Regions from separate parts of the Streptomyces sp. NPDC086023 genome, predicted to be linked through region 2. Evidence: riboswitches for the same ligand, from Rfam matches in the RefSeq annotation. Region 2 holds a riboswitch; each other region holds the start of a gene.
The links. Region 2 has a riboswitch for cyclic di-AMP ahead of ACIF6F_RS11585 (M23 family metallopeptidase). Riboswitches for the same ligand answer to the same signal wherever they lie in the genome.
Positions count from the first base shown of each region.

Region 1: another riboswitch for cyclic di-AMP. It lies ahead of ACIF6F_RS29455 (M23 family metallopeptidase); the one in region 2 lies ahead of ACIF6F_RS11585 (M23 family metallopeptidase).
Region 3: another riboswitch for cyclic di-AMP. It lies ahead of ACIF6F_RS26340 (transglycosylase SLT domain-containing protein); the one in region 2 lies ahead of ACIF6F_RS11585 (M23 family metallopeptidase).
Region 4: another riboswitch for cyclic di-AMP. It lies ahead of ACIF6F_RS24080 (transglycosylase family protein); the one in region 2 lies ahead of ACIF6F_RS11585 (M23 family metallopeptidase).

Region 1 is NZ_JBITRX010000018.1:75,993-83,216, forward strand. Features, by position in the region: gene ACIF6F_RS29440 (GNAT family N-acetyltransferase) at 1-2,299, opposite strand, end outside; gene ACIF6F_RS29445 (HPr family phosphocarrier protein) at 2,484-2,765, shown strand; gene ACIF6F_RS29450 (GntR family transcriptional regulator) at 2,931-3,617, opposite strand; gene ACIF6F_RS29455 (M23 family metallopeptidase) at 3,871-4,668, opposite strand; cyclic di-AMP (ydaO/yuaA leader) riboswitch at 4,681-4,840, opposite strand; gene ACIF6F_RS29460 (M16 family metallopeptidase) at 5,047-6,414, opposite strand; gene ACIF6F_RS29465 (M16 family metallopeptidase) at 6,435-7,224, opposite strand, start outside.
Region 2 is NZ_JBITRX010000004.1:456,632-463,855, forward strand. Features, by position in the region: gene ACIF6F_RS11545 (FG-GAP-like repeat-containing protein) at 1-558, shown strand, start outside; gene ACIF6F_RS11550 (FG-GAP-like repeat-containing protein) at 590-2,104, shown strand; tRNA gene ACIF6F_RS11555 (tRNA-Lys) at 2,175-2,247, shown strand; gene ACIF6F_RS11560 (DUF488 domain-containing protein) at 2,321-2,677, opposite strand; gene ACIF6F_RS11565 (TetR/AcrR family transcriptional regulator) at 2,674-3,267, opposite strand; gene ACIF6F_RS11570 (FBP domain-containing protein) at 3,328-3,816, shown strand; tRNA gene ACIF6F_RS11575 (tRNA-Met) at 3,900-3,973, opposite strand; gene ACIF6F_RS11580 (PP2C family protein-serine/threonine phosphatase) at 4,205-5,416, shown strand; cyclic di-AMP (ydaO/yuaA leader) riboswitch at 5,693-5,826, shown strand; gene ACIF6F_RS11585 (M23 family metallopeptidase) at 5,836-6,840, shown strand; gene ACIF6F_RS11590 (PrsW family intramembrane metalloprotease) at 6,749-7,224, opposite strand, start outside.
Region 3 is NZ_JBITRX010000014.1:184,588-191,811, forward strand. Features, by position in the region: gene ACIF6F_RS26310 (NAD(P)/FAD-dependent oxidoreductase) at 1-85, shown strand, start outside; gene ACIF6F_RS26315 (DUF4232 domain-containing protein) at 280-1,002, shown strand; gene ACIF6F_RS26320 (XdhC family protein) at 1,185-2,132, opposite strand; gene ACIF6F_RS26325 (potassium channel family protein) at 2,423-3,322, shown strand; gene ACIF6F_RS26330 (hypothetical protein) at 3,549-3,803, shown strand; gene ACIF6F_RS26335 (NADPH-dependent FMN reductase) at 3,821-4,483, opposite strand; cyclic di-AMP (ydaO/yuaA leader) riboswitch at 4,939-5,135, shown strand; gene ACIF6F_RS26340 (transglycosylase SLT domain-containing protein) at 5,140-5,919, shown strand; gene ACIF6F_RS26345 (cytochrome P450) at 6,187-7,224, shown strand, end outside.
Region 4 is NZ_JBITRX010000012.1:188,799-196,022, reverse strand. Features, by position in the region: gene ACIF6F_RS24095 (DUF501 domain-containing protein) at 1-346, opposite strand, end outside; gene ACIF6F_RS24090 (septum formation initiator family protein) at 455-931, opposite strand; gene eno (phosphopyruvate hydratase) at 1,033-2,319, opposite strand; gene ACIF6F_RS24080 (transglycosylase family protein) at 2,677-3,360, opposite strand; cyclic di-AMP (ydaO/yuaA leader) riboswitch at 3,366-3,538, opposite strand; gene ACIF6F_RS24075 (transglycosylase family protein) at 3,827-4,879, opposite strand; gene ACIF6F_RS24070 (cytochrome P450) at 4,996-6,258, opposite strand; gene ACIF6F_RS24065 (hypothetical protein) at 6,588-6,800, opposite strand; gene ACIF6F_RS24060 (DUF6879 family protein) at 6,883-7,224, opposite strand, start outside.

The DNA.
Region 1 (7,224 bases), on a different contig from region 2:
TGTCGATGTCCTCGTACTCCGGGACCTGGCCGGACACCGCGGTGCCGCGGCGCCACTCGGCGTACCGGACGGCCTCGGCGAGCGCGCGGACCGCCCGCTCCGGGGAGGGGTAGGCGGGGATGGGGCCGCGGGGCGGGCGCGTGTGCTCGGGGGCGGGGGCGGGGGCGGCGGCGGAGCCGGCGGGTGCGGAAGCGTGGGCGGGGGCGGCGGAGCCGCCGGGTGCGGAAGCGTGGGCGGGGGCGGCGGACGCGGGAGCACCGGAGGCCGGTGTGGGTGCGGCGGAGGCGTGAGCGGCCCCGGCGGGGGCCGCGGCCGGGCCGGCCGCCTGCGCTGCGGTGGCTGCCGGGGCCATTCCGGTGGCCAGCGGGTCCGGGCCGGACTGCGCTCCGGACGCCGGGTCTACCGCGGCCGCCGCGTCGGACTCCCGGCCCCCCGCCGCCGTCGTCGAGGCCGCGGTGGAGAGCGCCTCCGCGAGGTCGCCCAGCTCCACGTGCACCACGGCCACCGGCTTCGCCGGGGCCTGGGCCGCGGCCGCCCGGAGCGCCTCGGCCAGGTCCTCGGTGAGGGTGCTCTCCCCCACGGACGGGATGGCGGTGACGATCACCGCGTCGTTCCCGGGATCCCGCAGCGCCGCGCCCAGGGCGGCACGGAAGTCCTCCGGCGCCGCGGCCGTGGTCAGGTCGAGCGGGGCGTGCGGGCGCAGCCCCTCGGTGAGGCAGGCGTCGTACGAGAGGAGGCCGAGGGACTCGGAGTTGCCGAGGATCGCCACGCGCGGGCCGGCGGGCAGCGGCTGGTCGGCCAGCAGCAGGCCCACGTCCACGAGTTCGGTGACCGTGTCCACCCGGATCACGCCGGCCTGCCGGAGCAATTCGGAGACGGTGGCGTCCGGCAGCCGGGTCTCGGGCACGGTGTGGCCGGCCGGGCTGACCCCGCTGTGGCGGCCGCCCTTGGCGACGACCACCGGCTTCACGGCGGCGGTACGCCGCGCGAGGCGGGTGAACTTCCGCGGGTTGCCGAGGGTTTCGAGGTACAGCAGGGCCACGTCGGTGGCGGGGTCCTCGTACCAGTACTGGAGGAAGTCGTTGCCGGAGACGTCGGCGCGGTTGCCCGCGGAGATGAAGGAGGAGAGTCCCGCCCCGCGTCGTACCAGGCCGGAGAGCAGGGCGATGCCGATGGCGCCGGACTGGGCGAACAGGCCGATGCGGCCCGGCTCCGGGGAGCCGGGTGCGAGGGAGGCGTTGAGCCGGACCCCGGGGTCGGTGTTGATGACGCCGAAGGCGTTCGGCCCGATCAGCCGCATCCCGTACGAGCGTGCCTGGCGCACGAGTTCGCGCTGCCGCTCCAGTCCCGCCGGACCGCTCTCGGCGTACCCGGCGGAGAGGACGACCAGGCCCTGGACGCCGTGCTCGCCGCAGTCCGCGACCGCCTCGGGCACGCGTTCGGCGGGGACGGCGACGACCGCGAGGTCGACCGGGCCGTCGAGGCCCGCGAGGGAGCGGTACGCGGGTACGCCGGCCAGCGTCCGGCCCGTACCGTCCGCACCGTCCGGCAGGGCGGCGTTGACGGCGTGGACGGCTCCGGTGAAGCCGGAGTCCAGGAGGTTGCGCAGCGCGGCCCGGCCGACGCCTCCCTCGGTGCGGCTGACGCCGATCACCGCGACGGAGCGCGGCGAGAGCAGCCGCTGCACGGAGCGGGCCTCCGCGCGCTGCTCGCGGGCGCGCTGGACGGCGAGGGACTCGGCGGTGGGTTCGAGGTCGAGGGTGAGGTGGACGGAGCCGTCCTCGAAGCTGCGCTTCTGGGTGTAGCCGGCGTCCGTGAAGACCTTGATCATCTTGGTGTTGGCCGGCAGCACCTCGGCGGCGAAGCGCCGGATGCCGCGCTCCCGGGCGACCGCTCCGATGTGTTCGAGGAGTGCGGAGGCGACCCCGCGGCCCTGGTGGGCGTCCTGGACCAGGAAGGCGACCTCGGCCTCGTCGGCGGGGCCGGTGGCGGGGCGGCCGGTGGCGTCGATCCGGTCGTAGCGGACGGTGGCGATGAACTCGTCCCCCACGGTGGCGGCCAGGCCGACCCGGTCGACGTAGTCGTGATGGGTGAAGCGGCGCACGTCCTTGGCGGACAGACGCGGGTAGGGCGCGAAGAACCGGTAGTACTTCGACTGGTCCGAGACCTGCTCGTAGAAGCTGACCAGCCGGCCCGCGTCCTCTGTGGTGATCGGCCTGATCCGGGCGGTGCCGCCGTCGCGCAGCACGACATCCGCTTCCCAGTGGGCCGGGTACGAAGGATCCGACGGCGTCCGCATGGGCCAAGAGTACGGCCCGGGACCCCGCGGACCCCACGCGCGCGGCGGGTTGGGCAAGAGGGACGAACCAGGGCAAGCTGGGAGGTCGAACGGCAGGCTTCCTCGGGCCGAAGGTCGGTCGGATGCAGCCCGGCGGTCGTGAGATAGTGGTCTAGACAACCCGCAGAACCTGAAGGGCATCACCATGGCAGAGCGCCGCGTCAACGTCGGCTGGGCCGAGGGCCTGCACGCTCGTCCCGCCTCGATCTTCGTCCGGGCGACGACCGCTTCCGGTATCCCGGTGACCATCTCCAAGGTCGACGGCACGCCCGTCAACGCCGGCTCCATGCTCGCCGTGCTGGGCCTGGGTGCACAGGGTGGCGAGGAGATCATCCTGGCCTCCGACGCCGATGGCGCGGAAGCCGCCCTGGACCGCCTGGCGAAGCTGGTCGCGGAAGGCCTTGAGGAGCTTCCCGAGACCGTCTGAGCTTCCGGCCGGTTTCCGGCCGCCGAATGAGCCGTGACCCGTTCCGGGATGCGGCTCATTTTCCTTTTCTGGCACCTCGGCCGGACAGGGAATGGCGCGGCGAAATCAGGGCACGGAAAAAATGCGGCCCGACGAATTCCGCCACCCCTTTGTATACGGCCTTTGTTAAAGGCGGCCGCCCGCGGTGTTTACGGCAGGTTGCGAACCCCTCACCGGCCCCTCGCCCCGCGCCCTCCGCAGCCGGTGCGCCCCCGTGGTGCGGGCCATGTGCGCGGCGGCGAGGGCCCGCGCCCGGTCGGCGTCCCCGCGCGCCACGGCGTCGACGATGGCGCCGTGCTCGGCCCAGGACTCCACGGGGTGCGCCGGGGCCTCCACCACGTACATCCAGGCGATCTTGTGCCGCAGCTGGGTGAGCATCGAGATCAGAGCGGGGCTGCCGGAGGCCTGGGCGAGCGTCTCGTGGAACCAGCCGCCCAGGGAGCGCAGGTCCTCGCCCTGGCCCCGGCGGGCCCTCTCCTGGCCGAGGCGTACGAGCCCGCGCAGCACCTTCAGGTGGCCCTCGGTACGCCGCTGTGCGGCCCGGGAGGCCCCCAGGGGCTCCAGCAGCACCCGCAGCTCCAGCAGGTCGGCGGCCTCCTGCTCGGTGGGCTCGGCCACGCAGGCCCCGGCGTGGCGGCGGGTGGTGACGAAGCCCTCGGACTCCAGGGTGCGCAGGGCCTCGCGGACGGGGACGCGCGAGACGCCGTACCGGCGGGCGAGGAGCTCCTCGGTGAGCCTGCTGCCGCGCTCGAAGACGCCGGCGACGATGTCGTCGCGGATCGCCGTGCACACCGCGTGCGCGGGAATGCGCATGACCGGACCTCCGCTTAATCCCCGCGAAACGCGGTCGGCGTCGACATGTGTGCCGCCGACTCTATTGCAGAAACGAGGAATTCCGGAGCGCACCGATGAATTCCGGAATGGTTTTTTACCGGATCTGCACGTGTCGGATGCACACGCCGGCTCCGCGCACCTCCGGCGGAGGGCACGCCGAAGGCCCCGGCTCGGGGAGCCGGGGCCTTCGGGAAGCGTGCGACGCCGCGGTGGCGACGGGTGCGGTCGCGGGTCAGATGCTGACGCCGTGCGAGCGCAGGTACGCCAGCGGGTCGATGTCCGAGCCGTAGTCGGCCGAGGTGCGGGCCTCGAAGTGGAGGTGGGGGCCGCTGGAGTTGCCGGTGGAGCCGGAGAGGCCGATCTGGTCGCCCGGGGTGACGCGCTGGCCGACCGAGACGCTGATCGACGAGAGGTGGCCGTACTGCGTGTACGTCCCGTCGTTCATCTTGATGACGACGTTGTTGCCGTACGCACCGCCCCAGCCCGCCTCGACGACGGTGCCGAGGCCGACCGCGTGCACCGAGGTGCCGGAGGCGGCGTGGAAGTCGATGCCGGTGTGGCTGCCGGAGGACCACATGGAGCCGCCGGCCTTGTACGAGGTGCTGACGTACGAGCCCGCGACGGGGGCCACGTAGGTGAGCAGACGCTTGCGCTCGGCCTCACGGGCGGCGCGCTCGGCGGCCTCGCGCTCGGCCTTGGCCTTCGCCTCTGCCTTCGCCTTGGCCTCGGCGGCGCGCTGGCGGGCCTCGTTCTCGGCCTGGGCCTTGGCGGCGGCGATCTCGGCGGCGGCCTGCTGGGACTCGGCCTGGGCCTCGATCTGGCCCGCGAGGTCGTCGGCGACGACGACGGCGTTCAGGCCGGTGTCCTCGGGGCCACGGGAGTCCGCGTCGGTGGCGGCGAAGGCCGGGCCGGCCAGGGTGCCGACGACACCGGTGGTCGCGAGGGCGGCTATGCCGGCCACGTTCGCGCTCTTGCGGCTCAGACGGCTGGGGCCACGGTGCTTACCGGTGGCACGACTGCCAAAGGCCATGGAGAGGCTGATCCTTTCCTTCCCTCTCGCCTACCGGGTTAGCTGACGGGTTCGGAGCAGGAAGGTCTCCTACGGGCCACCTCTGGCGAGGCGGTCCGATTCACCCCAGGGACTGATGTGGGTCCCCGGCTCCCCAGGCTCGCGCCTGACGGGGACTCGGCGATCGCTGTCCGGTGCCGCGGGTGCGGCTGTTACAGCTGACGGACAGCGAGGTTGACGCTAGGCGGATCGTCGGACAATCACCAAACGGACACGCTGTTTTGTGGCGTACGCCACGGGTCATTCAGGCAACGACCACCCCGAAACGGACAGAGAGCACAAACGGGGCCTCGGTGGGCAATCCACCAAGGCCCCGCCTCATGTCGGCCCGGAATCAGGTCAGTTGGTGACCACGGTCACCTCTCCGATGCCCAGCGCCCGCACCGGGTCCGCGATCTGCGACGCGTCACCCACGAGCACCGTCACCAGACGGTCCACCGGGAAGGCGTTCACCACGGCCGAAGTCGCCTCGACCGTGCCGGTTTCGGCGAGTCGCGCGTACAACTGCGCCTGGAAATCGTCCGGCAGCTCCTGCTCGACCTGGTCGGCCAGGGTCCCGGCGACGGCCGCGGCGGTCTCGAACTTCAGCGGCGCGACACCGACCAAGTTCTGTACGGCCACGTCGCGTTCGGTGTCCGTCAGGCCCTCGGCGGCGAGGGTGCGCAGCACCTGCCACAGGTCGCCCAGCGCGGGGCCGGTGTGGGGCGTGTCCACCGAGCCGCTGATGGCCAGCATCGAGGCGCCGGTTCCGTCGGCCGTGGAGCGCAGCACCTGCCCGAAGGCGCGCACGCCGTACGTGTAGCCCTTCTCCTCCCGGAGCACGCGGTCCAGGCGCGAGGTGAGCGTGCCGCCGAGGCAGTACGTGCCGAGCACCTGCGCGGCCCAGACGCGGTCGTGGCGGTCCGCCCCGATCCGGCCGATCAGCAGCTGGGTCTGCACGGCGCCGGGCCGGTCCACGATCACCACGCGGCCGGTGTCGTCCGCGGTGACCGGCGTGACGGGGTACGCCTCGCCCGTGCCGCCGGTCCAGGAGCCCAGGGTGTCGGCGAGGACGGCGTCCAGGTCGGTGCCGGTCAGGTCGCCGACCACGACGGCCGTGGCCGTGGAGGGGCGCACGTGGGCCTCGTAGAAGGCGCGGACGGCCCCGGAGTCGATCCGGCCGACGGTCTCCTCGCTGCCCTGGCGCGGACGCGACATGCGCAGGGTGGCGGGGAAGAGCTCCTTGGAGAGCTGCTTCGCGGCCCGGCGCTGCGGGTTGGCCAGCTCGTGCGGGATCTCGTCGAGGCGGTTGCGGACCAGCCGGTCCACCTCGCTGTCCGCGAAGGCCGGGGCGCGCAGGGCCTCGGCGAGCAGGGTCAGGGCCTTGTGCAGGCGGGAGGCGGGCACCTCCAGCGAGACCCGGACGCCGGGGTGGTCGGCGTGCGCGTCGAGGGTGGCGCCACAGCGCTCCAGCTCGGCGGCGAACTCCTCGGCGGAGTGCTTGTCGGTGCCCTCCGACAGCGCGCGGGCCATGATCGTGGCCACGCCGTCGAGGCCCTCGGGCTCGGCCTCCAGGGGGGCGTCGAGGATGACCTCGACGGCCACGACCTGCTGGCCGGGGCGGTGGCAGCGCAGGACCGTCAGGCCGTTCCCGAGCGTGCCGCGCTCGGGGGCGGGGAAGGCCCACGGCTTCGGCTGTCCGGCCTGCGGCTGCGGGTGGAAGGTCATCGAGGAAGCGACGTCGGCGGTCACTGGTCTGCCCCTTCGGCGTTGTCTTCGGTGGCGGGCAGCGGTTCGTACACGAGGACCGCGCGGTTGTCCGGGCGCAGCCGGGCCGCGGCGACGGCCTGCACCTCTTCTGCGGTGACGTCGAGCACCCGCTGGACCGCGGTCAGCGCGAGCTGCGGGTCGCCGAACAGCACGGCGAACCGGCACAGTTCGTCGGCCCGGCCGGCGACGGTGCCGAGACGGTCCAGCCACTCGCGCTCCAGCTGGGCCTGGGCGCGCTCCATCTCCTCGGAGGTCGGCCCGTCGGCGGCGAAGCGGGCGAGCTCCTCGTCGACGGCCGTCTCGATGCGGGGCACCTCGACGCCGCCGGAGGTCTTCACGTCCAGCCAGCCCAGGGAGGGCGCGCCCGCCAGGCGCAGCAGGCCGAAGCCGGCGGCCACGGCGGTCTGGTCGCGGCGGACCAGGCGGTTGTGCAGGCGGGAGGACTCGCCGCCGCCGAGGATGGTCAGGGCGAGGTCGGCGGCGTCGCACTCGCGGGTGCCGTCGTGCGGGAGGCGGTAGGCGGCCATCAGCGCGCGGGCCGGGACCTCCTCGACGATCTCCTCGCGCAGCTGCGCGCCCATGACGTCCGGCAGGCTGCCGTCCCGCGGCGGCTGCTTGCCGTCGTGGGAGGGGATGCTGCCGAAGTACTTCTCGATCCAGGCGAGCGTCTGCTCCGGGTCGATGTCGCCGACGACCGACAGCACCGCGTTGTTCGGCGCGTAGTAGGTACGGAAGAACGTGCGGGCGTCCTCCAGCGTGGCGGCGTCG
Region 2 (7,224 bases):
TTGCGTGCGTACCTGCCCTGGTGCGGGCAGGCGGTGACGCCGGCCACGCGCTCGCGTGCCATCGGCACCGGCTGGGGCCAGTACGACGTGCTGACCTCGCCCGGGGACCTGACCGGTGACGGGCGGGCGGACCTGGTGGTCCGGAAGACCTCGACCGGCGACGTGTACCTGTACGCGGCGAACGGCACCGGCGCCTTCAGGCCCGCGGTCCGCATCCAGCTCAACTGGAAGCTGTACCGCTCCGTCTTCGGCGCGGGCGACCTCAACGGCGACGGTGTCGGCGACCTGCTGGCCGTGGACGGCAGCAACGCCGTCTGGCGGTACGACGGTGTGGCCACCGGCACGGTGAAGCCGCGCGTCCGGGTGAAGGACAACGGCTGGGCGGCGGGCCGCAACGCCTTCGTCGGCGTCGGCGACGTCACCGGCGACGGCCGCCCGGACGTGGTCTCCCGCAACGCCGCGGGCGACCTCCTGCTGAACAAGGGCACGAGCACGGCGGGCCTCTCCGCCACGACGAGGATCACCACCGGCTTCGGTGCGTACAAGGGACTGTTCTGACATGCACGACCGTGAGGGAAGAGAGGCGCGCGTGCGCGCACGAGTGAAGCGGCTGGGCGCGGCGGGAGCGGCCGCTGCGGCCCTGGTCACCGGCCTCCTGTCGGGCGCGGGCACGGCGGGGGCCGTTACGGAGGCGGAGGCCACCATGCCGCCGTGGCTCGCCGCGATCGAGGCCTCGGACGGCGAGGACGGCCGGATCAAGCACTGCTCGGGCGTCGTGCTCGGCGTACGACGTGCCGCGACGGGTCCTGACTGCTTCACCGGCCGCTCCAAGTCGGACATGCTGTGGGACGGGGGCGGCGCGCGCTACCGGATCCATCCCCAGTACGACCCGGTCACCCGCCGTGCGGCCCTGGCAGTCGCACACGCGGGCCGCTACACCCAGGCGCCCGTGCTCGCGACGGCCGCGGACGGCGCGCTGTACGCCGCCGGCGTCAAGGCGGAGTTCCACTCGTGGACGTTCGCCGTGCCGCGCGGCAGCAAGGTCGCGCACTCCGAGCGGGTGGTGGTCGGCTCCGCCGCCGACTGCGCCGGGCTCCTGGGCCGGCCGCTGCCGGCCGGCACCCTGTGCACCACGCCCGCGCCCGGCACGCCGTACGTCCCGAAGGAGCAGCGGTGTCTCGGCGACGCGGGCGGCGCCCTCGTCGCGGGCGGAAAGCTGATCGGACTCTCCGCCACGCCTGCGGGCGGCTGCGCCTCGTCACGCGTCCGGCTCTACACGGCGGTGCGGACGTACCGTTCGCAGCTCGTCGAATGGTCGCGGGACAAGGAGGTGGGCGGTTACGACAACTCCGGCGGCGTGGTGGCGCGGCAGCGGGGCATATTGGGCTTCATCGACTACTGCGGGACCTCGATCAACCGCACCAGGGACTGTGCCGCGGACGAGTACGGCACCACGGTGGACGTCTACCAGGAGTTCCCGCTGCTGACCCCCATGGGCGACGCCGACGGCGACGGCATCGGGGATCTGCTCGCCCGGCGCACGGACGGGAACCTGTACCGCGTCGACATGGAGCTGCCCCCGCCGAGGCTGCCCTCCGCCCCCAAGACGTTCATCGGGGCCAACTTCGACATCTACGGCGTACTCCTCGCCCCTCGCGACCTCTCCGGCGACGGTTACAACGACCTCGTCGGGCGGGACTCCGCGGGGGTGCTGTGGCTGCACCGCGGGACCGCCGACGGGAAGTTCCCCTCGCGGACGCGGATCGGCAGCGGTTGGGGGCAGTACACCGCCATCGGCGGCCGGGGCGACTACTCGGGTGACGGACGGTCGGATCTGGTGGCGCGGGATGCCGGGGGCACGCTGTGGCTGTTCCGCGGGAACGGCGCCGGCGGGTTCTCCGGGGCGACCCGGATCGGCGGCGGCTGGAACGCGTACAACGCCGTCGTCGGCAGCGGCGACATCGACGCCGACGGGCGCCAGGACATCGTGACGCGTACGCCGACCGGCGCCGCGTACGTCTACAACGCGGACGGGAAGGGGAACTTCCTGCCCCGCAAGCAGTGGGCCACGACCCAGTGGAAGAACTACCTCCGCATCGGCTGACAGGGCTCACCCCTGATAGTCGATCGGCTGACCGGCGGTGTCCGGCTATGCTCAGGGGTGAGCACACCGTGGGCCATTAGCTCAATTGGCAGAGCAGCGGACTTTTAATCCGTTGGTTGTCGGTTCGAGTCCGACATGGCCTACCGCTCGGCGGTCCCTCCGCGGGACGCCACGTAGCGCCCCGTCCGGTTCTCCGGTCGGGGCGCTTCCGTGTGTTCAGAGGTGGGCCAGGAGGACCGAAACGTGGCTGTGGGCCGGGTCCTTGACCGCGGTGAGGAGCGTCACGGGGCCGTCTTCGGCGAGGGCGCGCAGGCGGGCGAGGGCCTCCGCGGCCTCCGGGGCGGCGAGTTCGGACTCGTACCGGGCGCGGAACTCGGTGTCCGTCAGGCCGCCGGCGTGGAACTCCTTGCGGAGGTCGTTCGAGGGCGTGAGGGCCTTCGGCCACTCGTCCACCCGGGCGTCCGCCTTCGACACGCCGCGCGGCCAGAGGCGGTCGACCAGGACACGGGTGCCGTCCCCGTCGGTGGGCGGGTCGTGGACGCGGGCCACTCGGATCTCGCTGCTCCGGTTCATGGGGCCAGGGTGGGGGACGGGCCGGCCGGCGGCCAGTGCGCCAGGAGCGTGTCGAGGGCGTCGATCATCCGGGCCCAGGAGGCGTCCGGGTCGCGGGCCGCGTGGAAGGCGGCGGCGTCCTCCAGGGCGGCGAAGCCGTGGAAGGTGCTGCGGAGCAGCCGGACCGCGTCGGTCCGGTCCGGCTCGCCGAGCTCGTAGCCGCGGATCATCGCGTACGTGTACTCGGTCATCCGCCCGTGCCCCGGGGAGGCGGCCAGCACCTCGGCCGGCAGCTCCAGCTGGGTGGCGGCGTAGCGGCCGGGATGTCCGACGGCGTACGAGCGGTAGGCCTGGGCGAAGCCGGCGAGGGCGGCCTTCCCGGCGCGCCCGGCGACGGCTGTGCCGACGAGGTCGGCGAACTCGGCCGCGCAGCGCACGGCGAGGCGGGTGCGCAGGTCCTGGAGGTTCCGCACGTGCGAGTACAGGCTCGCGTCCTTCACGCCGAAGCCGCGCGCGAGGGCGGAGAGGGTGACGCCGCCGAGCCCCGCGGAGTCGGCCAGCTCGGCGGCGGCCTCGACGACGCGGTCGGCGGTCAGTCCTGCTCGGGGCATGTTCTCCCTAATCCAATTAATGGTTTGCCTAGGGTGTCTAGGAAGATTAGCGTGCGGGACATGAAGGCGCTCACCGAATCCGACATCCGAGGCTCGTTCATCAACTGCTCCAAGGGCGAGGCCCAACGCCTGCCCATGCCCCGCGACCTGGCCGAACGCCCCTGGGACGACCTCGACTTCCTCGGCTGGCGCGACCTCTCCGCACCCGACCGCAGCTACCTCGTCACCGAGCGGGCCGGCCGGCTGGTCGGCATCACGCTGCGCTTCCCCTCCGTGAAGCGCGGGTTCCTGCACCGCAGCATGTGCACCTTCTGCCTGACCACCCATCCCGGCTCCGGCGTCTCCCTGATGACCGCCCGCAAGTCCGGGCGCGAGGGCCGCGAGGGCAACTCCGTCGGCGTCTACATCTGCACGGACCTCGACTGCTCCCTCTACGTGCGGGGCAGGAAGCAGCCCGAGCCCGGCGGCCGCTTCGAGGAGACGCTCACCGTGGAGCAGCAGGTCGAGCGGATGAAGGGGAACCTGGACGCCTTCCTCGCCAAGCTCTGAACGAGGAGGGAGCGGGGGCGGCGGGTGGGCACCCACGGAACGACGAAGGCCCGGATCCAGAAGGATCCGGGCCTCGTACTGAGTAGCGGGGACAGGATTTGAACCTGCGACCTCTGGGTTATGAGCCCAGCGAGCTACCGAGCTGCTCCACCCCGCGTCGGTGATTACAGCTTACGCCATTTCGGGGGGTGCTCGACGCCATTTGTTTCCCGGCGGGTTCCCGAGGGGCTCGTGACCCGGCCGCGGACCGGGTCACGAGCGGGGCGCGACACCCGTTCGGCCCTGCCCGGTCGCCGTACGGCCGCCCCGCCCGCAGCCTTGGGAGGCGGGGCGGCAGCGGCCCGTGGCGCGGGCGCGAGCGGACCGGTCAGGGAGAGACGTGGTGGGGCTGGGGCAGCGAGGAGGATCCTTCCGGGCGGCCCGGGGAGCCGGCAGGGCCCGGGGCCGGATCGGTGAGGGCAACGGCAACGGCAACGGCAACGGCAGACGGTTCGCGCGGATCTTCCTGAGTGTGCTCCCCGTGCTCCTGATCGTCCTGGGGCTGGTCTTCGACGTCCTGACCCCGCCCGGCTTCACCGGGGCGCCCTTCTTCACCGCCGCGCCCCTGATCGCGGCCCCCCTCTTCGCCTTCACCACCACCCTGCTCACCGGTGCGAGCGCCGCCCTGGCGGTGCTCGTGCTCCAACTCCGCAACGGCAGCTCCGGCCGGGTCGAGGCGGTCACCGAGCTGGTGACCGTCTTCACCGTCGCCGTCCTGGCCCTGCTGATCAACCGCGTGGTCCGGCGCAGCGGCGAACAGCTCGCCTCCGCGCGCGGCGTCGCCGAGGTCGCCCAGCGCGCGGTGCTGCCCACCCCCGCCGGACGCGTCGGCGGGCTGCACGTCTCCGCCCGCTACGAGGCCGCCGACGCCGACGCGTTCATCGGCGGGGACCTGTACGCCGTCCAGGACACCCCGTACGGCGTCCGCCTCGCGGTGGGGGACGTGCGCGGCAAGGGGCTCGGGGCGGTCGAGGCGGTGGCGGTGGTGCTCGGCGCCTTCCGCGAGGCGGCCGAGCTCGAACCCACCCTGGAGGGCGTCACCCGGCGGGTGGAGCGCGCCCTGGCCCGGGAGGGCACCCGGCGCGACAGCCTCGACTCCGTCGAGGGGTTCACCACCTGCGTCCTGGCCGAGGTCAGCCCGGACGGCGGCACGCTCCGCGTGGTCAACCGGGGCCACCCCGCACCGCTGCTGCTGCGCGCCGACGGGAAGCCGGAGGTGCTGGCCCCCACGGAGGCCGCCCTGCCGCTGGGCATGGGCGAGCTGGGGGACGGGCGGTACCGGGCGGACGCGTGGCCCTTCCCCGCCGGGTCGACGCTGCTGCTCTACACCGACGGGCTCTCCGAGGCCCGGGACGCCGCGGGCGCCTTCTACGAGCCGGCCGAGCGGCTGCGCGGGCGGATCTTCCCCGGGCCGGAGGAGCTGCTGTCCGGCCTGATCGCCGATGTGCGGCGGCACACCGGCGGCGGGGCCACCGACGACATGGCGCTGCTCGCGGTCGTCCGCCCGACGCCGGGTCAGACGGCCCGCCGGAGGTCCGTCACTGCGGTACGGCGCCGCTGAGCGCGTCCGGTCGGCCACGCAGCGTGAGCGAAGCGGGTTGGGGAGCCGGTCGGTTGACGGATCGTCAGGGTGCGGAAGTGGCCGGAGTGACGGTGCCCGCGCAGGCGGCTCATCCCTTTCTGCTGCCCCATGAGGCATTTGTTCTGGCCAACGTCGGTCACGGAATGGCCGGTTGATGTGAAGGATCAAGTAAGGGAGCTTGGAATCACTCCCTGTTGTCTATTACCGTTCGATAACGCAGCGCGGCTGTCCCAGCCGTCGCAAGTGACGGCACCGTGCGCGTGCGCGCCGAATCCCGTGAGGGAACCGGGGAACCACCAACTTGGGGTGAATCGGGTCGTTCTGACCCGTAGGAGACCTTCCTGCTCCGAACCCGTCAGCTAACCCGGTAGGCCAGAAGGAAGGAAAGGAGCGCCCCCGTGGCGTCCAGCAGGCCTGCCCCCGAAGCCCCCGGGTCCATCGAGACGGACTCGCCCTACCCGGGCGGAACCGGTGCCGGGGCATGGGGCGAGTGGAACCCCACCGAGGACTCCGCCCGTCCCGCCGGCGGCCGCCACCGCGTCGCCAAGCAGCGCGGCGGACTCGCCCGCAGCTCCACGGTCCTCGGCGTCGGCATCATCGCCGCCGTCGGCGCCACCGGCATGGCCACCGCCCAGGACAAGCCCCCGGTCGCGATATCCATACCCTCGCTGCTCCCCGACGACGAGGCGGACGCGGCGCAGGAGAGCACCCCCATCGAGGCGCTCACCAACGCGGGCGTCACCCCCGAGCAGGCCGAGGCCGGCACCGACGCCGGCGAGGCCCTGCGCAACCGGATCCTCCAGCAGGCCGAGTCCCAGGCCGACGCGGCCGTCGCCCAGGAGAAGGCGGCGGCCCAGCGCGCCGCCGAGCAGGCCGCCGCCGCGAAGGCGAAGGCCGAGCGGGAGGCCGCGGACAAGAAGGCCGCCGAAGCGCGCAAGGCCGCCGAGGCCGCGGCGAAGGAGGCCGCGGAGGCCAAGGCCGAGGCGGAGCGCCTGGCCAAGCTGGCCGGCCAGTACGCGCTGCCCACCTCCTCGTACACCCTGACCTCCCACTACGGCGACTCCGGCTCGATGTGGTCCTCCGGCCAGCACACCGGCCTGGACTTCGCCGCGCCGACGGGCACCCCGGTCAAGGCCGTGCACGGCGGCAAGATCATCTCGGCGGGCTGGTCCGGCGCGTACGGCTACCGCATCGTCCTCCAGCTGGAGGACGGCACGGAGGTCTGGTACTGCCACCTGTCCTCGATGTCCGTCACCTCGGGCACCGTCACCACCGGCGAGACCATCGGCCGCGTCGGCGCCACCGGCAACGTCACGGGCGCCCATCTGCACCTGGAAGTGCGGACCGGCGGAGCGACGGTCGACCCGCTGGCATGGCTGCGGGGCAAGGGTCTGACGGTCTGACGACGCCGGGGTACGGGTCCACCGCTCCCGGCGGGTACGGGTCCACCGCTCCCGGCGGGTGGGGGGCCGCGGCTCCCGCGTACGGGTCCACCGCTGCCGCGGCGTACGGGCCCGCCGCACTCCCCGCGTACGCCGCGTCCCGCATCGCCGGTACGAAGAGCGGCTCCCGGCGCCCGCGGGCCCGTACCCCGAGCCAGGCCAGCACCCCGAAGACCGGCACCATGACGGTCGCGTACACCACGTAGAACCCGTACTCGCCGAACTCCGACGAGCTGTTCCACAGCGCGTGCGTCGCCATCGCCAGCGCCAGCCCGGCCAGGGGCAGCCCGGTGCGCCGCCACCGCCCGGCCGCGAAGGCCGCCCAGCAGAAGCCGAGCCCGGTCC
Region 3 (7,224 bases), on a different contig from region 2:
CCCCGCACTCCGCGCGGTGGAGGCCCGCGAGGACCGCGGCGGCCGCGTTCCGCCCGCCGTCAAGCGCCTGCTGTCGGTGTTCTGAGTCATCGTCAGGTGACGTGCGGCGGGCGGCGATCGGGCGGGGGAAGCGGCCCGCGGCCGGAAGCGGAACGCGGGCTGCTCTATGCGCGCTCCGTAACGGTCGGGGGCGGAGGGGCGTACGCAGCGTGGCGCGGAGCATAACCACCTGGTCAGCCGCACGAAGCGGAGCACCTGAAGCCATCACGGGGGACCATCATGCGCAGCACCCGGAAGGGCGGGAGGAACCTCGCCCTCGGAGCCGTGGCCGCCGCCGCGCTCTTTTCCACCACCGCCTGCACGGACGGCGCGAAGGACGACGCGCGCCCCGGCACCCGGCCCGCGACCCAGAGCCCGACCGCACCCGCGGGCGCCGGGGGCCGGACCTCCGCGCCGCCCGCCGACCCCGGGGGCCCGGGCCCCTCCGCGTCCGGCGGGCCGGGGCGCCCCACCACCCCGGCAGGCTCTCCCCGGCCCGGCGGCAGCGGCGGGCCCGGCGGGGGCAAGGACGGCACCGCCGCCTGCACCTCCGCGAACATCTCCGTCGCCACCACGTTCTACCGGCAGGACTCGGGCCGGCACGTGCTGCTCACCGCCACCAACACCGGGAAGACGCCCTGCACGCTCTACCGCTACCCGTTCGTGCGGTTCGGCGACGGTGCCCAGGACCCGATCGGTCCGCTGGAGTCGGACTGGCACGCGGTGGCCACGATCCGTCCCGGCGGCAAGGCCTACGCGGGCATGCGGCTGTTCCGCGCCGGTGAGCAGGTCGACCTGAAGAAGAAGATGACCGTCGGCTTCGTGGACCGGGACGGCGAGGTCGGCACACCGCTGAACGTGCCGCTGCCCGAGCCTACGTTCGTGGACGTGGGCCCGACGCCGGGCGTCACCTACTGGAACACGAGCGAGGCCGTGGTGAGCAGGTACATGTTCGCCACCTGACGGCCGCCGGCGGCCGAACGGCGGGCCTGCAGGCCGTGCGGGCCGGCTCCCGGGCCGGCCCGCACGCGCGGAGCCGGCCCGCACGCGCAGAGCCGGCCCGCACGCGCAGGGCCGGCCCGCTCGCAAGGTGCCGGACCGTCTCTCTCGGACCGGACCCGACGGCAGGAGCCGAGGAAGACGGTCTACCGCGCCGACGGCGCCGTCAGGGTGCTGAGGATCTCCGCACAGATCGCGAGGGCCGTCTCGGCGGGGGTACGGGCGCCCAGGTCGAGGCCGATCGGGCCGTGGACGCGCGAGAGTTCGGCCTCGCCGGTGCCGCCGGCCAGCAGCTCCTCGCGGCGCCGGGCCTGCGTACGGCGGGAGCCGAGGGCACCCACGTACGGGATGCCGATCCGCAGCGCGTGCGCGAGGGTCGGCACGTCGAAGGACGGGTCGTGGCTGAGCATCGCCAGGCAGGCGGAGCCGCGCCGGTCCGTCAGCAGCTTCTCCGCCTCGGGGCCGCTCTCCGTGGTGGTCCACTCCCAGCCCAGCAGCCCGGCCTGACGGCCGATCAACTCCGCCAGCTCGCCGCCACCGCCGATCACCAGGTACGGATCGGCGGGGAAGACCTCGATCAGTACCAGCCCCTCGTCGTCGTACCGTGCCTCGTGCCCGGCGCGGTGCCGGGCCAGCAGCTCCCGCGCGTCCCGCCCGGCCTCCGTGCCGTCCTCGTCGCCCGCACGCACGACGGTGCTCGCGACCCGCGTGCCGTCCTCGGCCAGCCGGGTCACCAGCGCCGCGCTCTCGCCCAGCGCCAGGGACTCCCACCACTCGTCCGGCACCGACGCCAGCGGCTGGACCAGGATCTCCGCCTGGCCGCCGCAGGTCAGCCCCGCTCCGGTGGCCTCGGAGCCGTGCACCGACACCCGGCACACCCGGGCCCCGCCCTCCCCGATCGCGGCGGCCTCCGCGACGAGCTGCTCGTCGAACACCCCGCGGTACAGGCTTCCCGCACACGCTCCGCGCGGATCGACGAGCAGCGCACCCGCGGGGTCCCGGGGACCGAAGCCCTGCTCGGCCACCGGCCGCGCCAGGAACGCCCCCCGGCCCTCGGCCACCCACTGCCGCGCCGTCTCCACCAGCTCGCGCATCACACGCCGCCCTTCTCGACTCCGCCCGGTCTTCCCAGGCAGCCCCCAACGTATGCCCGCTCCGGGCCGTGGGACCCCGTCCGCGCCGAGTTTCGGGCGGACCACCAACCCACCCGCTTGGACGATCACCCCAACCCTGCCGGCGCCCGTCCTCGTGAATGCCGCCGTGCCCCGCGCGGCGCCGACCCCTCGCCGGCCCCGGTACGACGACGATGCCCGGAGGCGGGGCGCCGCGGAACCCGGGACACCGGGGGCGGGCGGCCGGCGCGGGCTACGGAAGGACACACCCGATGGACTGGGTCGTCACGGCGGTGGGCGCGGTGCTCGTGGCGGCCATCCTGCGCGATGTCTTCCACACCCTCTGGCACCCCACCCGGCACGGCGGACTCAGCAGGCTGGTGATGACCGCGTTCTGGCGGTTCAACCGGACCCTCCACCTCCGCCGCAGGACGGCTGCGGGACTGGCCGGCCCGCTCGGCATGGTCAGCGTCGTCGCGCTCTGGGCCGCGGTCATCGGGGTGGGCTGGGCGCTGATCTACTGGCCGCACATGCCGGACGCCTTCTCGTACAGCTCCGACCTCGCACCGGCCGAGCACGCCGGACCGCTCGACGCGCTGTACGTCTCCCTGGTCACCGTCGCCACCCTGGGCCTGGGTGACATCGCCCCCATCGACGGCTGGCTGCGCGTCCTGGCGCCCGTCGAGGCCCTGGTCGGCTTCGCGCTGCTCACCGCGACCGTCTCCTGGGTGCTCGGCATCTACCCGGCCCTGGCCCGGCGGCGCGCGCTGGCGATGCGGCTGTCGCACCTGGCGCGCACCCGGCCCACGGGCGAGGGGTTCGACTCGCCGTCCGGCGCGGCGCTGCTGGACGGCCTGGCCGCCGGGTTCTGCGTGACCTGCGTGGACTTCCTCCAGTACGCCGAGTCGTACTACTTCTCCGACGGCGCCCCGCACACCACACTGGCCCGCCAGGTCCCGTACGCCGCCCGGCTGGCCGCGGCCGCCGAACGTGCCCGGGACCCGGACGTGCGGATGGCCGGCAGAGCGCTGAGGGCGGCCCTGGACGACCTCGCGGCCGTGCTGGACGAGCAGTTCCTGCGGACCGGCGGGCCGCCCGACCGGGTCTTCGCGGCCTTCGCCGAGGACCACGGCCGCCGCGGGGGCCGCCGGTCCGCCCCGGAGACGTTCTAGTGCTGTGACCGCAAAGGTTCACCGTGTCGCGACGCCCGGCACGGCACCTCGCGCGTTGTCGGACCACGCAGGTACGTCCAGTACGAGCCGTGGCCCTCCGCCTTGCGATGCACCGCACCGGACGCCGCGACCCGGCAGACCTTTCCGGCCACAGCACTAGGCAACGGTTCCATACCGGTGGGCGGGGGCGCCGTTTCCCCTTCCGCCGGGCCCGGTTGAGAAGGGCGTGAAGACGACATCGACACCCGGGCCGCTCGCCGCGCTCCAGGGTGCCTACTGGCTCGACTCCCCGTCCGCGCACCAGGGCGAGGACTGCGGGCGGTGTGCCGCCCTGCGCACGGACGCCCCGGCTCCCGTGCCGCCCGCCGCCGAACCGCCGTGTCTGCGCGCCCCGTTGGTGCTGCGCGCGGCGATGACGGTGCTGGCCGCCGCCTCGATCGTGACCGCGTTGCTGCTGACCGGCCTCGACGTGGTGCCCTGAGGGCGGGGCCGCGCCGGTCAGTCCTCGGAGCGTTCGGTGACGGGGGCGTCGGTGCGGTCGCCGAGGAACTCGTACCAGCGGCGCTGGAGGCACACGTACCGGGTGTCGGCCTCCACGAGCCGGAGGAAGGCGCCGACGGTGTCGGCCAGCCGGCCCTGGAGGGCGCCGTCGGCGAGGTCGCCGGTGCCGGTGAAGCCCTCGTGCGCCTTGGCCAGGCTGAACATGTCCGGGTAGACGCGGCAGCCCAGGTGCTCCAGGGGGACGCGCAGGGCCCAGAGGCCGCGGTTGCCGCCGACCATGGACGGCGAGGCGGAGACGAGCAGCGCGTGCTTGTCCTTGAAGGGCTGCGGCCGGACCCGGGACACCCAGTCGACGGCGTTCTTCAGCACCCCGGGCACGGAGGCGTTGTACTCGGGCGAGGAGATCACGAAGGCGTCGCAGGAGGCGATCCGCTCCCGCAGGGCCAGCGCGCCCTCCGGCAGCCCCGTCTCGGCCTCGATGTCGCCGTCGTAGACCGGCATCGGGAAGTCGGCCAGCCGGGCCAGGTCGACGGCCGCACCCGCCTCGGCGGCCAGCCGGGCCACCAGGGCGGCCAGCCGTGTGTTGAGCGACCCGGCACGCAGCGACGCGCCGAAGACCAGCAGACGCACCGGCTGGCGCCCCTCGTCGGGGACCGGCATGCGGGCCGCTTCGGGGACCGCCGCGGGTCCGGGGTCAACAGTCATGGTCCGCTGCCTCCAGTGCGGGGGGTGTGACCACGAGCCCAGCACAGCGGGAGAGCGGCGGACGGGTGCCGGGGCCGTGCCGTGGGGGAAGTCACCCGGGCGGCGGCGGCCTCTCCGACCACCCTCACCAGAACGGACTAAAACGGACAAAAATGAGCGCTTGCGGCGCATCCTGTTTTTCCATGCCGCGCCGGTATTTCGCACCCCTTGTGATGGCCGGTGATATGTGTCACGCGCGGCTTTCGCGCGACGGGTCGCGACGGCCCCGAAAGTGGTGCCGCGACTGGAAAGTTGGGGTGTGCCGAAAAATCGATCTTGTCCTTTTCCGGCCCGAATTCCCCCGCTCGCTTTCCTTTAGCGAATTCGGGGCTTGTTCCGTCCCGCGGCTCTCGCCTACGGTCACGCTCATTCCGGGTGGAACGCCGAATCCTGCCGCCGCCCGGACCGCACCGTCCCCATTCAATTCACGTACGGCAGGAGCGGGGGAACCAGGTAGGCCGCCGTTCCGCGATCTTTCGCGGAACGGCTAGGGGTGAAGTCACCGCGTGTGGCCGGTCAACTCCAGTCCGAACCCGACAGCTCACCTCGCAGGCGACGGAGAGGAATGCGCCATGCCCGGAAAAGGCAAGCACCGCCGCCCCAAGAACACCCGTCTGACCCGCGGTTTCGTCGCCGTCGGCACGGGTGGAGCCGCCCTGGCCCTGCCCGTGCTGGGCGCCGCCACGGCCAGTGCCGCGGCGCCCGCCGCAGCCGGGACCGTCGCCCCGCAGGCCGTCGCCGCCGCCCCGGCCGCGGCGCAGAAGGCCGCCGTGACCTATTCCGTCAAGGCCGGCGATTCCCTCGTGAAGATCGCCGAAAAGCATTCCCTCGCCGGCGGCTGGAAGAAGCTCTACCAGGACAACAAGACGATCATCGGTGACGATCCGTCACTCATTCGTCCGGGCCTGAAGCTTTCTGTCGGAGCGGCCGCCAAGAAGGCCGCGCCGGCCAGGAAGGCCGCCCCCGCGCGGGCCGACCGTTCCGCCCGTACCACCACCCTCAAGGCCGTGGCCCCCAAGGCGAAGACCTACGCGAACAACCTCGACGGGTGGATCCGCGAATCCCTCGACGTCATGGCCAAGCACGGTATCCCCGGTACCTACAACGGCATCTACCGCAACGTCATGCGGGAGTCCTCGGGCAACCCGCTCGCCATCAACAACTGGGACTCCAACGCCGCCGCGGGCATCCCCTCCAAGGGCCTGCTCCAGGTGATCGACCCGACGTTCCGCGCCTACCACGTGCCCGGTACCTCGACGGACTCGTACGACCCGGTCGCGAACATCACCGCCGCGTGCAACTACGCCGCCGCGCGCTACGGCTCCATCGACAACGTCTTCGGCGCCTACTGATCCCTCTCGGGTGTGCGACACCGGGACCGGCGGCCACGGCCGCCGGTCCCGGCCGCGTTCGCGGGCGGGATTGCGGGTGCGATTGCGGGGGAGTGCCCCGACACGCGCCGCGTCAGGTGCGTGTGTACCTGACGGACGGCGGGCGGCAGCGTTGAGCGCGTGGCCCGGGCTGCCGAAGCTGGCCGGAAGTGGCCCCCGGCCCCGGCGTCGCACCCCGCTCCGCCGTGGCCCGGGGCGTGATGTCGCGCCGACCGGATGAGGAACCACGTGATCGACCTCGATGGACAAGTCGCCCTGACCACGGAGCTCTTCGGTGACCCCGAGGCCCTGTTCGGCACGCTCGGCGGGCGCGGCCCGGTCCACCGCGTCGCCCTGCCGGACGGCATGCCCGCCTGGCTGGTGACCGGCCACCGGGAGGTGCGGGAGGCCCTCTCGGACCCCCGCCTCGTCCGCGGGGCGCACGCCGCCGCCCCCGAACTCAGGCAGTACCTCGGCATGTACAGCGACGAGTTCGTGCTCACCCAGCACATGATGCTGAGCGACCCGCCGGACCACACCCGGATGCGCAAGGTGGTCGCCAAGGCCTTCACCCCCCGCCGGGTCGAACTGCTGCGCCCCCGCGTCCAGGAGATCACCGACGGGCTGCTCGACGCCGTCCTGCCCGCAGGCCGGGCCGACCTCGTCGAGGCCCTGGCGCTCCCGCTGCCGATCGCGGTGATCTGCGAGATGCTCGGCGTCCCGTTCGGCGACCGGGACGAGTTCGGCCGCCACGCCGAGGTGATCACCGGCATGAACGCCTCCTCGGGGCCCGGTGAACTCGCCGCCGCGGGGCAGTGGTTCAACGCGTACCTCAGCGAGCTGATCGCCCGCCGCCGCACCGAGCCCGGCGACGACATGATCTCCGGGATGCTGGAGGCCCAGCGGCACGGCGACACGCTCTCCGACCTGGAGATGCGCTCCAACGTGTTCATCCTGCTGGTCGGCGGCTTCGAGACCTCCGTGAACCTCATCGCCAACGGCGTCCTGGCCCTGCTCCGCCACCCCGAGGCCCTGGAGCGGCTCCGCTCGGACGAGAGCCTGCTGCCCGGCGCCGTCGAGGAGCTGATGCGCTTCGACAGCCCGGTCTCCACGGTCACCTACCGCTTCGCCACCGAACCGCTCACCATCGGAGGGGCCGACATCCGGCCCGGCGACCACGTCGCGGTCTCCATCGCGGCCGCCAACCACGACCCGGCCAAGTTCACCGATCCGGGCAGGCTGGACATCACCCGCCGGACCAACGGCCACCTCGCCTTCAGCCACGGC
Region 4 (7,224 bases), on a different contig from region 2:
CGTCGATCGCGTCGCGGCGCGCGATGTAGTCCTCGTGCGCGGCGCGGTAGGCGGCGGCCAGCTCCGGGTCGGTGCCGAGCCGGGCCTGCATCTCCTTCATCACGCCGTTGGCCTCCAGGGTGCCGATGGCGGAGGCGGCGCGCGGGCAGGTCAGGTAGTACAGCGTCGGGAACGGCGTGCCGTCGGGCAGCCGCGGAGCCGTCTCGACCACGTCGGGCTGACCGCAGGGGCAGCGGTGGGCGATGGCGCGCAGACCGCGCGGCGGGCGGCCCAGCTGCTCCTTGAACGCGGCGACGTCCGCGTCCGTGGGCTCGGTCCGGTCGGTCTGGGGCGGGGGCGTGTCCATGCCTGGGATGCGTCTCTTCGTTCGTGTGCTGTTGTGGGCGGTACGTCAGTCGGGCTGTACGTCGGTGGGACGGTGCGTCAGTGGGCGGTGCGTCAGTCGGGCGGCGCGTCAATCCTCGTCCGGGCGGTCGGCCTTGTCGACGCCGTCCCAGACGTTGGAGTACCAGGGTCGGTCGGCCGCGCCCTCGTCTGCGCTGCGCCGCTCCTCGGCCTCCGGGTCGATCACGGTGTAGCCGATCTCCCCGGGCCGGACGTAGTGCAGGTGCCGGCGGGCCTGCTGCTCGACGTACGCCGGGTCCTGCCAGCGTGCCTTCTCGTCGCGGAGTTCCTCCAGGCGCTGCCGCGCCCGGTCGGCCTCCCGCTGCTGCTCCGCGATCTCCGAGCGCTGGGATACGTACTGGCGCATCGGATACGCGAGGGCGACGACCAGGGTACAGAGGACGAGCACGAGCAGCGCCGCGCGGCCGGTGAGGCGGCTGCGCCGGACCTGCCGGCGGGACTGGGAGCGGTAGACGTGGGCCGCGGTCCGCTCGCCGAGCGCCTTCAGCCTGGTCGCGGTGGAGAACCGATCCCGGTTCCCGGCCATGTCCCGCCTCCCCTGATAAGCACGTACGTCCCCGCACACGGTACGGGACCGAGTGCGGGGACGTACGGAGGCTCAGGGCGCTGTCAGCCGGTTCGGCCGGGTCAGCCCTTGAAGCGCGGGAACGCGCTGCGGCCCGCGTACACCGCCGCGTCGTCGAGGATCTCCTCGATGCGCAGCAGCTGGTTGTACTTGGCGACGCGGTCCGAGCGGGCCGGGGCGCCGGTCTTGATCTGACCGCAGTTCACGGCGACGGCGAGGTCGGCGATGGTGACGTCCTCGGTCTCGCCGGAGCGGTGCGACATCATGCACTTGAAGCCGTTGCGCTGGGCCATCTCGACGGCGTCGAGGGTCTCGGTGAGCGAACCGATCTGGTTCACCTTCACGAGCAGGGCGTTGGCCGAGCCCTCCTCGATGCCGCGGGCGAGGCGCTCGGGGTTGGTGACGAACAGGTCGTCGCCGACGATCTGGACGCGGGAGCCCAGCTTGTCGGTGATGACCTTCCAGCCGGCCCAGTCGTCCTCGAACAGCGGGTCCTCGATGGAGACCAGCGGGTAGGCGTCGACGAGGCCCTCGTAGTACTCGGTCATCTCGGCGGCCGAGCGGGACTGGCCCTCGAACTCGTACTTGCCGTCCTTGTAGAACTCGGACGCGGCGACGTCGAGCGCGAGCGCGATGTCCTTGCCCGGGGTGTAGCCGGCCTGCTTGATGGCCTCGACGATGAGGTCGAGCGCGGCGCGGTTCGACTCCAGGTTCGGGGCGAAGCCGCCCTCGTCGCCCAGGCCGGTGGAGAGGCCCTTGGAGTGCAGGACCTTCTTGAGGGTGTGGTAGACCTCGGCACCCCAGCGGAGGGCCTCGGAGAAGGACTCGGCGCCGATCGGCGCGATCATGAACTCCTGGATGTCGACGTTGGAGTCGGCGTGCGAGCCACCGTTGAGGATGTTCATCATCGGAACGGGCAGCAGGTGCGCGTTCGGGCCGCCGAGGTAGCGGAACAGCGGCAGGTCCGAGGCCTCGGACGCGGCGTGGGCCACGGCCAGGGAGACGCCCAGGATGGCGTTGGCGCCGAGGGAGCCCTTGTTGTCGGTGGCGTCCAGGTCGAACATGGCCTGGTCGATCAGGCGCTGCTCGGTGGCGTCGTAGCCGACGAGCTCCGGGCCGATCTGCTCGATGACGGCCAGGACGGCCTTCTCGACACCCTTGCCCATGTAGCGGTTGGGGTCACCGTCACGGAGCTCGATGGCCTCGAAGGCACCGGTGGAGGCGCCGGACGGAACGGCAGCACGGCCGGTGCTGCCGTCGTCGAGGCCCACCTCGACCTCGACCGTGGGGTTGCCTCGGGAGTCCAGGATTTCCCGGGCTACGACGACGTCGATGGACGGCACGAGCATCTCCTTCTGGGATGTGACGCTAGATGTGCGGTGGCGTGGGGGGCCGTGGGACCGGCCCTCGCCGCCTAGAGCCTAACCCCGTCGGGGGCGTCGGCCGCTCGACCGCCCGGGTCCTGGGACGAAAAAGGGACCGAATACCCGTCTTCCAGGACATAGACCCCTGATCAAACGAGCACAGGGGCTCCCAAAGGGGCTCCCGGAGGGGGTTACCGGAGGGTCGGGTGCCAGAGGGCAGAGGGGTTCTCCGGAGGGTCGGCGGCCGGAGAAAGGGGAACGCCCGCCCGGCGCATCGGGGGGAGGACGCGCCGGGCGGGCGTGGCTACTGCCGGGCCGGGACTACTCCCGTACCGGAGCCGTTCAGGAGAGCTTCAGCATCTGGCCCGGGTAGATCAGGTCGGCATCGGTGACGATGTCCTTGTTGAGCTCGAAGAGCTTCTCCCAGCCGCCCTTGACGTTCTGGGCGTCGGCGATGGTGCCGAGGGTGTCGCCGGCCTTCACCTCGTAGGAGCCGTTGCCCTTCTTGAAGCCGGTGGCCGGGGCCGCGGGCTTCGGGGCGGCGGTGGTGCGCTCGGAGCGGGTGGTCGGAGCCTGCTGCGTGCGGGTCTCCGTCGTCTTCTTCTTGGCCTTCTTCTTGACCGGGGCGGACTCGCCCGAGCCGCCGCCGCTGTACTTGGCGCCGGAGAGGCCGACACCGCAGCTCGGCCAGGCGCCCTTGCCCTGACCGGCCAGCACCTTCTCGGCGATGGCTATCTGCTGGGACTTGCTGGCCTGGTTGGCCTGCGGGGCGTAGGCGGTGCCGCCGTACGCAGCCCAGGTGGAGGGGGAGAACTGCAGGCCGCCGTAGTAGCCGTTGCCGGTGTTGATGGACCAGTTGCCACCGGACTCGCACTGCGCGACGCGGTCCCACTCGGAGGCGGTGGCGGCGCTGGCGGTGCCCGCGACCATCAGCGGGGCGGCGACGGCCGCGCCGGTCACGCCGACGAGGGTGACGATGCGGGTGGCCTTGGACGCACGGCGGTGCTTGCCCTTGGAAAGCAGCATTGGAGGCTTCTCCTCACCGACGCCTACGAGGTGAGCTGTCGGGTTCGGGCGTAGTGAGTTGCCCGGCCTCGCGTCCTAGCGCGTGGCTTCACCCCAAGCCGTTCCGTGACCGTCTTTCAACGGCCGGGCCCGGCACAAACCTTGGGTCCCCCGCTCCTGCCTTCGGCGCTTGCGCGACGACTGTTTCCCCCGTCCGCCGGCAGGACTCGGCGATGCGGTCGAAGGAGCCCGCGGTGGCGAGCGGTTCAGACCGTAGACAGACCGCTCCCCGATGTTCAAGGCAGGACATCGGGGAGAAACGGCCCGTACTTGCGCACCGGGAACCGGCGTTTGCGCAGGTGAGAAGGGGCGGTAGCCGAGCTTCCGGGCGGGACACGCCAGTTGACGGCCTGAGACTCATGTCTCACTGACGCCAGACTTACACGAATCCGGACATTGCCCGCTTTAACGGATGCCCGAAGTGCCCCTAGTTCTGGCTTAGGTCGAGGTTCTGACCGGGCTTGATGAGGTCCGCGTCATCGCCGATGACCTGCTCGTTGGCCTTGTACAGCGCGGCCCAGCCACCCTTGAGGCCCTTCGCGTCCGCGATGCCGGAGAGGCTGTCGCCGGACTTGACGATGTACGTGGACTCCCCGGCGCCCTCGGGAGTGACACCGGTACCCGACCCGGCGTCAGGAGCGAGCGGGTCGAGGGTCAGGGCGTGACGTCCCGTTCCGTCCGTTTCGCCCGACACGTCCCCTGACGTCTCGTCGGCCGCGTTGCCGCGGTGCCTGCCGGGGCCGGGGGTGGCCGACCCGTCGGTGGCCCCGGGGGTCGCACCCGGGGTGGCCCCGTCGGTCGCGCCGGGCGTGCCCGGGGTGCCGGTGGCGCCCGGCGTGGTGGGCGCGCCCGTGCCGGGGGCCGTGGGGGTGCCGGGGGTCGCGGTGCCGGGGGTGGCTCCGGGGGTGATGGTGGCGCCCGGGGTGGCGGTGCCCGAGGGGGTGCCGGCGGTCGGCGGTGCCGGAGTGCGCGTCACGGGGGGCGCGGGGGTCTTCGTACCCGTACCGGCCTCCTCGGTGGCGCCTGAGCCCTCGTCGGGGCGCACGGGCGCGGGGGTGACCGGCTTCGGCTTGCCGAGGCCGTCGTCCACGTCGGCCTTGGGGCCGGTCTTGGTGAGCCCGGCGGGGGCCGCGCAGAGCGGCCAGGCCCCGGGGCCCTTCTCGGCGAGCACCCGCTCGGCGACGGCTATCTGCTGCGAGCGGCTGGCGAGGTCGGCGCGCGGGGCGTACTCCTGGCCGCCGGCCTCCTTCCACAGCTCCTGGGTGAACTGCAGCCCGCCGTAGAAGCCGTTGTTGAGGTCGGCACTCCAGGTGCCGCCGCTCTCGCACTCGGCGACCTTGTCCCACGTGGCGGCGTCGGCGGCGCTGGCGTTGGTGGCGGCGAGCAGCGGCAGCGCCAGTGCGGAGCCGGTGACGCCCGCCGTGACGACGAGCGCAGGGGCCTGACGGGGGCGCCGGTGACGGCCGTTCCCGGAACGCATGAGGTGGACCTTTCGCGTGGCGGCAAAGGAAGTGACGGCGAACCTAGCGGGGTTCGAACGGATGTCACAAGTCGATGATGCGCAGATCACGTTGAGGTCACGAAAGTGAGGAATGCTCAATTCCGTTGTTTGGCGCGGGGGGTGAACTCCACGGGCAGGGTGCGCAGGCCGCGCATGATGAGCCCGCCGCGCCACCGGAGTTCGTCCGGGGCGACGGCAAGTCGCAGGTCCGGCAGCCGGGTCAGCAGGGTGGCGAGCGCGGTCTGCCCTTCGAGGCGGGCGAGCGGGGCGCCGAGGCAGTAGTGGATGCCGTGTCCGTAGCCGAGGTGCTGGTTGTCGGTCCGGGAGAGGTCGAGGGTGTCGGGCCCGTCGAAGCGGGCCGGGTCGCGGTCGGCCGCGGCGAGCACCACGAGTACCGGATCACCTGCGGCGATGTCCTTCCCGCCGAGGGTCAGCGGCTCGGTGGCGAACCGCCAGGTGGCCAGCTCGACGGGGCCGTCGTAGCGCAGCAGCTCCTCGATCCCGGTCTCCAGCAGACCGGTCTCGCCGGCCGCGAGCGAGTCCTGGAGCCGGGCCCGCTCGGCGGGATTCCGAAACAGGGAATACAGCCCATTCCCCATCAGATTGACAGTGGTCTCGAAACCGGCGAAAAGCAGGATGAATGCCATCGCCGCGGCCTCGTTCTCAGTGAGGTGCTCGCCGTGGTCACTTGCCCGGATGAGTCCCGAGATGAGGTCGTCGCCCAGGTCGTCCCGCTTCCGGTGGATCAGTTCCACCAGGTAGCCCCTCATCTTCTTGACCGACCGGGCCACCCCGCCGCGGGGTCCGCCGCCGTGGCGGATCATCATCCCGGCCCAGTCGCGGAAGTCGTCCTGGTCCTCGCGCGGCACGCCGAGCATCTCGCAGATGGCGTAGATGGGGAGCGGGAAGGCGAACTCGTGGATGAGGTCCGCCTCCCCCTTCTCCGCGAAGCCGTCGATGAGGTGGTCGGTCAGCTCCTGCACCCGCGGCGTGAACTCCGCCACACGGCGCGGCGTGAACGCCTTCGAGACCAGCCTGCGCAGCCTGGTGTGGTCCGGCGGGTCGATGTTGAGGAGGTGCGTCATCAGCTCGGCCTTGCGCTCGCCGGGGATGCCGGTCTTCCCCTTGGCGTGCGCCGGCTCCGCGTGGTGCGCCGGGTTCTTGCTGAGCCGCTGGTCCGCGAGGGCCTGCCGGGCGTCGGCGTACCGGGTGACGAGCCAGGCCTCGACCCCGCTGGGCAGCGCGGTGCGGTGCACGGGCGAGTGCTCCCGCAGCCAGGCGTACGCCGGGTACGGATCGGTGGCGAACTGCCAGTCGAAGAGGGTGGGCGGGGAATCGGGCGCGGCCTGGTCGTGCATACGGCCGACCCTAGCCGTCACCTTGGCAGGTGGCCGCCGCGTGGTGCCGGGTGCCTCCGGCGGTGCCGGGGGTTGGGGTGCCGGGTGCCTCCGGCGGTGCCGGGGGTTGAGGTGCCGGGTGCCTCCGGCGGTGCCGGGGGTTGAGGTGCCGGGTGCCTCCGGCGGTGCCGGGGGTTGAGGTGCCGCCCGGTGGTGCCGGAAGCCCCTGGGAGCCGCCCGGTGGTGCCGGAAAGCCCCCGGGTGCCGGCCGGCGGTGCCCGAAAGCCCCCGGGTGCCGCCCAGCGGTGCCGAAAAGCGCCGTGCCGGCCCGGCCGGCCGGTGCTGCCGGGCTACGCACCGTAAGGCGACGACGTGCGCGGGGCCACCTGTTCGGGCGTCACCCACTCGACCACCAGATCGCCCGTCCACAGTTCGTCGCGGCTGCAGTACGTACCGGGGAAGCGCACGCTCCGCCCGCCGGGCGCGAGCTTCCACTCCTCCCGGCGGAGCTGGACGATCCGTCCGCTCCCGCAGATGTACGCGCGGGAGGCCTGCGCCACCACGCGGCGTGCTCGTCCTGCCGGGCCGCCTCCCGGTTCATGTCCCGCTCCATCTCCCACAGCCGCTCCCAGTGGACGCCGGGCGTCAGGGGCCCGACCACGGCCACCTCCCCGAGCCCCCGAGCGTCGAGCGAGTGCGTCGCGTACCCGAAGACGACCCCGAACATCTCGAAGACGGTGACCCGGCCGGAGCCGGCGACCCCGTCCCTGGCGCCCACCGCCGCCTCAGCAGCAGGGACCGTCGCTGCAACAGGCGGGCTGGTTGCAGTCGGCCGCGGTCCCCCAGAGCGCCTCGTCCACCGCGAACCCGGCGCCCTGAAGCCGCTCCACGACCGAGACCATCAGCCGCCGCGTCCGGACCTTGGAGTTCGGGGCGTGGTGGACGAACCGGCCGAACCGGTCGGCGCACCAGTCCGCGGGTGAGGAT